2 linked regions of the Methyloferula stellata AR4 genome follow. The protein of the gene in region 1 interacts with the protein of each later gene in a pairwise test. Links are inferred from orthologs where the notes say so. Each region holds a gene or a part of one and is shown in the gene's direction. Other genes may lie near its edges.

Evidence for each region.
Region 2: the proteins of grpE (region 1) and A3OQ_RS0116575 interact in binary tests that used the Escherichia coli proteins (3 or more experiments, as listed by UniProt). The link is inferred for Methyloferula stellata AR4 from one-to-one orthologs.

Annotation. Positions count from the first base shown.
Region 1 is NZ_ARWA01000001.1:1,083,344-1,087,059, forward strand. The notes cover bases 381-3,352. They hold grpE (nucleotide exchange factor GrpE), read left to right. Parts: upstream 381-1,563; coding sequence 1,564-2,142; downstream 2,143-3,352. Other genes in these bases: A3OQ_RS0105345 ([protein-PII] uridylyltransferase), read left to right, coding at 381-1,498; A3OQ_RS0105355 (alpha-ketoglutarate-dependent dioxygenase AlkB), read right to left, coding at 2,342-2,989; A3OQ_RS0105360 (response regulator), read right to left, coding at 2,993-3,352. Also shown: more of A3OQ_RS0105345, read left to right, coding at 1-380; more of A3OQ_RS0105360, read right to left, coding at 3,353-3,475; A3OQ_RS0105365 (2,3-bisphosphoglycerate-dependent phosphoglycerate mutase), read right to left, coding at 3,539-3,716. UniProt on the Escherichia coli protein: Participates actively in the response to hyperosmotic and heat shock by preventing the aggregation of stress-denatured proteins, in association with DnaK and GrpE. It is the nucleotide exchange factor for DnaK and may function as a thermosensor.
Region 2 is NZ_ARWA01000001.1:3,359,355-3,362,643, reverse strand. The notes cover bases 1-2,917. They hold A3OQ_RS0116575 (Nramp family divalent metal transporter), read left to right. Parts: upstream 1-757; coding sequence 758-2,077; downstream 2,078-2,917. Other genes in these bases: A3OQ_RS0116570 (GntR family transcriptional regulator), read right to left, coding at 2,101-2,838; A3OQ_RS0116580 (efflux RND transporter periplasmic adaptor subunit), read right to left, coding at 1-376. In the rest of the region: A3OQ_RS0116565 (MFS transporter), read left to right, coding at 3,002-3,289. UniProt on the Escherichia coli protein: H(+)-stimulated, divalent metal cation uptake system. Involved in manganese and iron uptake. Can also transport cadmium, cobalt, zinc and to a lesser extent nickel and copper. Involved in response to reactive oxygen.

The DNA of each region.
Region 1 (3,716 bases):
GTCGTTGAAACGGATCGATAATGAATTGCGCAGCGATCCCGCGGCCAATGCATTGTTTCTCGACATTCTCACGTCGCATCATGCGACCGAGGTCGTGCTCCGGCTGATGAACGAGGCGGGCGTGCTCGGCCGCTTCATTCCGGAGTTCGGCCGCGTCGTCGCCTTGATGCAATTCAACATGTATCATCATTTCACGGTCGACGAGCATCTGTTGCGGGCAGTCGGCGTGCTGGCCGATCTCGAGAGCCGGCGCAAGGTTGAGGATCATCCTCTCCCCAATGAAATCCTGTCGTCGCTTGCCGACCGGCGCGTCGTCTATCTCGCTTTGTTTCTGCATGATGTCGCCAAGGGCCGCGAGGAGGACCATTCGCTGGCCGGCATGGAAGTCGCGCTCAAGCTCGGCAAAAGACTTGGGCTTGATCCGGCCGAAACGGAAACGGTCGCCTGGCTCGTCGAAAACCATTTGCTGATGTCCGATACCGCGCAGCGCCGCGACTTGGCCGACCGCCGCACCATCGAGACTTTCGCGGCGACCGTGCAGACGCTCGAACGGCTGAAGATGCTTTTCATCCTGACGATTTGCGACATTCGCGCGGTCGGGCCGGGCGTCTGGAACGCCTGGAAGGGCGAACTTTTGCGGACGCTCTATTGGGAAACCGAAGTGGTGCTGACCGGCGGCCATTCGGCGGTCAAACGCGACAGGCGGGTGGCGATGGCGCGCAAGGATCTACGGGAGGCCTTGCCCAATTGGTCGGATCTGGATTTCGAGGCCTATGCGGCGCGCCATCAGCAGGCCTATTGGCTGAAGGTCGATCTCGCCCACAAGATCCAGCACGCCAAGCTTCTCAACATGACCGAGGTCGAGATGCCGGCGCCGATCACCGACATTGCGATCGATGCCGCGCGCGGCGTCACCGAATTGACTGTGATCGCGCCCGACCACCCGCGGCTTCTGTCGATCATCGCGGGGGCTTGCGCGGCATCCGGCGCCAATATCGTCGATGCGCAGGTCTTCACCACGGCGGACGGATTGGCGCTCGACACGATCTTCATTTCGCGCGCCTTCGACTTCGACGAAGACGAGTTGCGGCGCGCCAATAAGATCGCTTTGGCGATCGAGCGGTCTTTGCTCGGCGAAATCCGGCTGCAGGATGTGATCGCTGGGCGCCGCGATCAGCGTCAGGAGCGCGGCAAAACCTTCCAGGTCCCGGCACGTGTCACGATCGACAATAATTTATCGAAGCGCTTCACGGTGGTCGAGGTCTCGGGGCTCGACCGGCCGGGTCTGCTCTTCGATTTGACGACGATTTTATCGAAACTCGAGCTCAACATCGGCTCCGCCCATATCGTCACATTCGGCGAAAAAGCGGCGGACGTTTTCTACGTCACGGACTTCCATGGCGCCAAGATTACCTCGGCCAGCCATAAAGCCGCGATCAGGCGCCGGATTCTCGAGAAATTCGAACCAGTTAACGAGTCTGAGGCCAAGGTGGCATGATCGCTTGATTTTTTTGCCGCCGGACCTGATATCCAGCGCATTCCTTTCCATAACCAGATCAGATCATGACTGAACCCAAGAAAGCGGAAAACGACATGGCGGAAGCTTTGGAACCGGGTCTTGCGCCGGAGGCTGGCGATCCTGCCGGCGAGCCGGATCCCTTCGTGGTCCTCGAAAAGCTCAAAGCCGAGAATGCTGATGCGAAGGACAAGCTTCTGCGCACTTTGGCGGAGATGGAAAATCTCCGGCGCCGGACGGAGCGCGAAATCGCCGATGCCAAGATTTATGGCGTCACGTCCTTCGCCCGCGACATGCTGGTCTTCGCCGATAACCTGACACGGGCCCTCGAAAACATACCGGCCGAGGTGCGCGAAAAAGCCGAACCGGCGGCCAAGGCCTTCATCGAAGGCATCGAGCTCACCCAAAAGGATTTCCTGTCGCGGCTGACCCGTCACGGGATCAAGAAGCTCGAACCGCAGGGCGCCAAGTTCGACCCGAATATGCACGAGGCCCTGTTCGAAATCCCGGACGAGAGCGTGCCGGCAGGCACGGTCTTGCAGGTGGTCGAGGCGGGCTATGGGATCGGCGACCGGGTTTTGCGGCCGGCAAAGGTCGGGATCTCGAAAGGCGGCCCGAAAGGGTAATTTGAATCGATGGCGGTCCTTCTCCCTGTGGGAGAAGGTGCCCCGCGAAGCGGGGCGGATGAGGGGTTTCAATCCCTCAATTCTGTGATTGTAACCCCTCACCCGGCTTGCCATAGCCCGTTGCTTGCGACGGGCTGTGGCAACGCCCTTTGGCAAGCCACCCTCTCCCACAGGGAGAGGGTAGGCGCGCTCGGTGCGTTTAACCCTCGCTCACCCGCCGCAGAGTGAGGTTGAACCGTCCGCCCTCGGGCAGAAGCGTCGATGAGCCGGGCAGGATGCGGTCGACGCCGTGGAAGGCGAGACGCGCCTCGCCGCCAAGCACGATCGCGTCGCCGGATTGGAGCTTGATCGTGCGCGTCTTATCGCGCCGGCTGCAGCCGCCGAAGCGGAAGAGACAGGTGTCGCCGAGCGACAGCGACACGACGGGCGCCTTCAGCGCAGTCTCGTCGCGATCCTGATGCAGCCCCATCTTGGCCGAGGACCCGTAATAATTGATGAGACAGGCCTGCGGCGGCTGCGGGTAATCTCCAAGCTCCCACCAAGCCTGTTCAGCGAGCGCCGGGATCGGCGGCCAGGGCCGTCCGGTTTGCGGATCGAGCGCCTCGTAGCGATAGCCCTTGTCGCGATCCGTGAACCAGCCAAGTTCGCCGCAATTGCTCATCTGAACCGACAGAGGCAAGCCGCTTTTCGGCATATGCGCGGTATAGAGCGGAGCCTCTGCGAGGCACGCGCGCAGATCGGCCAAAAGCGTTTCCTGCGCCGCCCGGTCGAGATAGCCGGGGACATAAAAAAGGCCGGGCTGCAAAAAGAAGCCCGGCTGTGTGCGATGCAATATGTCAGCCGTCATGCGCTAGGAGATAGGGTCATCGACCGGATGATTCAGGGTGTCGTCTGTGATTTCGCTCTCATTTTGCGCCAGCATCTGTTCGACGCGCGAGAGTTTCGCATCGGCCGCGAGGTCCAAGGGTTCGCCCCGTGCCGCCGCTTCGACGGCCTTAATGAGTTCGGCCGAGCGGGTGGCCTTGCCGACGATCGGCCAGGGTTCCGACGGGCTCTGCCCGCCCGGAATCTCGTCATAGGCGGTAAAGAGCGCGAAATTGACTTTGAGGTCGGGCAAATTCGCGCGAATAAGGCGGATGACCTCAAGTCCAGTCATATCCGGCATGGAATAATCGACGAGAACCAGATCGAAGGCCCGGTTGGCGGCGAGAATCGCCACCGCCGCGGCGCCGCTGCCCGCTGTCATGACGATGTGACCGGCTTCCTCGATTTCCTCGGCTACAACCTGACGCACGAGAAGATCGTCATCCACGAGAAGAATCTCGTAACGCATGACAGTCTCCATGAGACCAACAAAGCTTAACGCGTTCTGGCCATCATGGTTCCACGCTACCCCTCAGGGCGCAAGAATTTCTTTGCTCTCGACGGTTGAGTCGGTTTTCAGCCGGTAAATGATCGGAATCCCGGTCGCCAGCTCGACCGTGGGGACCGTCTCGGGCGTCAATTGATCGAGCGCCATCACCAGCGAGCGCAGCGAATTGCCATGCGCGACGACGATGACCCGCTCGCCGCGC
Region 2 (3,289 bases), 2.3 Mb from region 1 along the record:
CGCCTTCGCGCACGAAAAGGCCGGTCACCCGCCCCGAGTAGGGCGGAAAAACCGGCGTTGTCGCGTCGGCATCGATCGCGATTTTACCGTCAGCCTGGCGTTCCGGCTGGAAGGCGATTTCTTTGACCGGCTCTGTCTTGATCGTCGCCCATTGCTCCGGGGTGAGCTGAAATGGTGCGGTCTCAACATGGCTTTCGGCGGGTTTTTCTTTCGAAAACAATGCGCGCAGCCCCGCCGGACCAATCACTAAAAATGCAATGATGGCCGCTCCCGCGATCAGCAGGATGGCAAATTGCACTTTCTGCGGCATGCCTTTGCGGGGCATACCTAAGGCTACGCCTGAAGGAGGCGGCGATTGAATATCTTTCACGTCCATTGCAATTTTTTGAATATTCTTAGAGGTCGGAGACTGCTGCGGCGCGGCATTGATCCGCAGATTTTTCATATAAAAGCAAGCCTATACCGGAGATGAACCGCCCATAACCGGCCGAAGTTGCCTTTTCGCACAGCCTGATCTTGCCAGAGGGCAAACGCCTGCCAACACGGCGTCATTTATCTCAATGATGTGACATCGGCGGCGGCTCTGGGGTGTTGGCCCAGTGCGAATGCCGGCTCCATCGAAACGTCTATCTTTTTGAATTTCTGTTCTAAATGTCGCACCTCGCAGTGGAGCCGCTTGACTGAGATGTAGCTGAGGCTACATTCTAGAGCGTATACTGAGAAACGGCGTGTCCTTAGCAGGACACCGGAGAGCGGGATGTCCGAGGCGATTGTTGAACGCGCGCAGCAAGGAATGACGGAGCGGACGCGCTTTGCCATCGGCGAAGCGTTGAGCGGCCGGCGGCGCGGCTTACGGGCTGCGATACCGTTGGCGGGACCGGCCTTTGTCGCTTCCGTTGCCTATATGGACCCGGGCAATTTCGCGACGAATATCCAGGCGGGTGCAGGCTATGGCTATAGCCTGCTCTGGGTTGTTCTCGTCGCCAATCTGATCGCCATGCTGTTCCAGGCCATGTCGGCGAAGCTCGGCATCGTGACCGGACGGACCCTGCCGGAACTCTGCCGGACGCATTTCCCCAAGCCCACCGTCTGGGCCATGTGGATCGTCAGCGAGATCGCCGCCATGGCGACCGATCTCGCGGAATTTCTGGGGGGCGCGATCGGCCTCTCCTTATTGACCGGCCTGCCTTTGATGGCCGGCATGGCGGTCACCGCGATCATCACCTACAGCATCCTTATTTTCGAGAGGAGGGGTTTCCGCCCTCTCGAACTCATCATTACCGCGCTCGTCGGCACGATCGGGCTTTGTTATCTGATCGAGCTTTTCATTGCGCCGCCCGATTGGAGCGCCGCGGCTCTGCATCTCGTCACGCCGGAATTGCCCAATGCCGCGGCCGCCACGCTCGCCGTCGGCATCGTCGGTGCGACGGTCATGCCGCATGCGATCTATCTGCATTCGGGATTGACGCGCGGGCGGGCCAATCTGCGCAACGAGACAGAGCGCCGCGCGCTATTGCGGTTCTCGAACCGCGAAGTGATGGTCGCGCTCGGCTTTGCCGGTTGCGTCAATGTCGCCATGGTCTTGATGGCGGCCGCGGCCTTCAACAATGGCCACAGCCAGGTAGCGGAGATCGAGACGGCCTATCATACGCTGGTGCCGCTGCTCGGTGCCGGCGCCGCGGGCGTCTTCCTCGTGGCTTTGATGGCCTCAGGCATTTCCGCTTCGTCCGTCGGCACCATGGCCGGGCAGATGATCATGCAGGGCTTCGTCGGGTTTCATATTCCCATATGGGTCCGGCGCGCGGTAACTATGGCGCCGGCCTTCGCGGTCGTCGCCATGGGCTATAATGCGACGACTTCGCTCATTATCAGTCAGGTTGTGCTGAGCGTGATCCTGCCGGTGCCGATGATCTCGCTGCTGCTGTTGAGTCGCCGCAAGTCGGTGATGGGCGACTATGCAACGTCGGGCAGGGTCTTCGTCCTCGCCGGGGCCGCGACCGTGATCGTGCTCGTGCTCAACATCATCCTCATCGCGCAGACTTTGGGGATTGCCGTGCCGGGTCTTGGCGCGGCGTAAGTGCGACCCGTCGGGCGGCAACGTTACGTATCGAGCGTGCGCCGCGCAAAGCTCTCGATATAATCCATCAGTCTATCCGAGTTCTGCGCCGCCGCCGCGGGGTTGCGCTGTGTGATCGCTTCGCAGACATCCGCATGAAGATTGGCGCAGAGGGGGAGGTCGGCGGCTTCCTTATAATGCTGGTACCAAAACCGCCGCGACAGAGAGCTCATGCTGCCGAGCGCGCGCATGGCGAACTCGTTTCTTGACGCTTCAGCGACGAGCTCATTGAATGCGCGGTCGAGACGCATGAAGGCGATGTCATCGGCGCTTTTCGCAGCCTGACGCATGTTGCGCGCAATGTCAGCGAAGGCCTTGATCTCTTTATCGGTTGCCTTCTCTGCCGCCAGCCTGGCGATCAGATTTTCCAAAACCCGGCGCGTTTCAAGCAGACGCAATTGACTGCGCAGGTTGATCTCGGACACGAGAATCCCGCGTCGCGGTAAAACGACGAGCAGTCCATCGCGCCCGAGTCTCTGGAGGGCTTCGCGCACAGGCGTCCGGCCGATGCCGAGCTCCTTGACCAAGGCTTGCTCGCTCAGAACCGTGCCCGGTGCGAGTTTCAGCGTCGTGATCATCTCTTCGAGCTGATGATAGGCCTTGTCGGTCAGAGATTGATCGTCGGCAATCAGCGGAGAGGCCAGGCGCGGGGAGGTAAGGCGCGGAGTCGAAATCTTGCGCTTCCGGGGCGTTGACTTCGAACTTCTAACTGCTTGAATCATAAGAATCTCAAAGACCGGATCGACATGCGAAGCATAGCATGCACGAAGCAGGGATCACAGCCAAACCGGTCCATCGACGAAAGTTGGAGACTGATATATCTTCCATATGTTAGAAATATGTGAGACGTTTACCAATAACGAAAAAGTCATCGGGAGGGTTACCATGGCGGGCGGGATCGCATCTTCCGTTACCGAAACGGCGGCGTTTGACGCGGAGCGGGCGAGTACCGCCTCCATGGAGGATGTGCTGATCGCGGCGAGGCTCGAGCGCCTGCCGATGACCGCATATCAACGCGGAATTTTCGCCATCATCGCAACGGCTTGGCTCTTCGACTCGATCGATCTCGGTTCGCTCACCTTCGTGCTTGGCTCGATCCGCAAGCAGTTCGATCTTTCGACCGCGCAAGCCGGACTCCTCTCGAGCATGAGTTTTGTCGGCATGTTCGTTGGC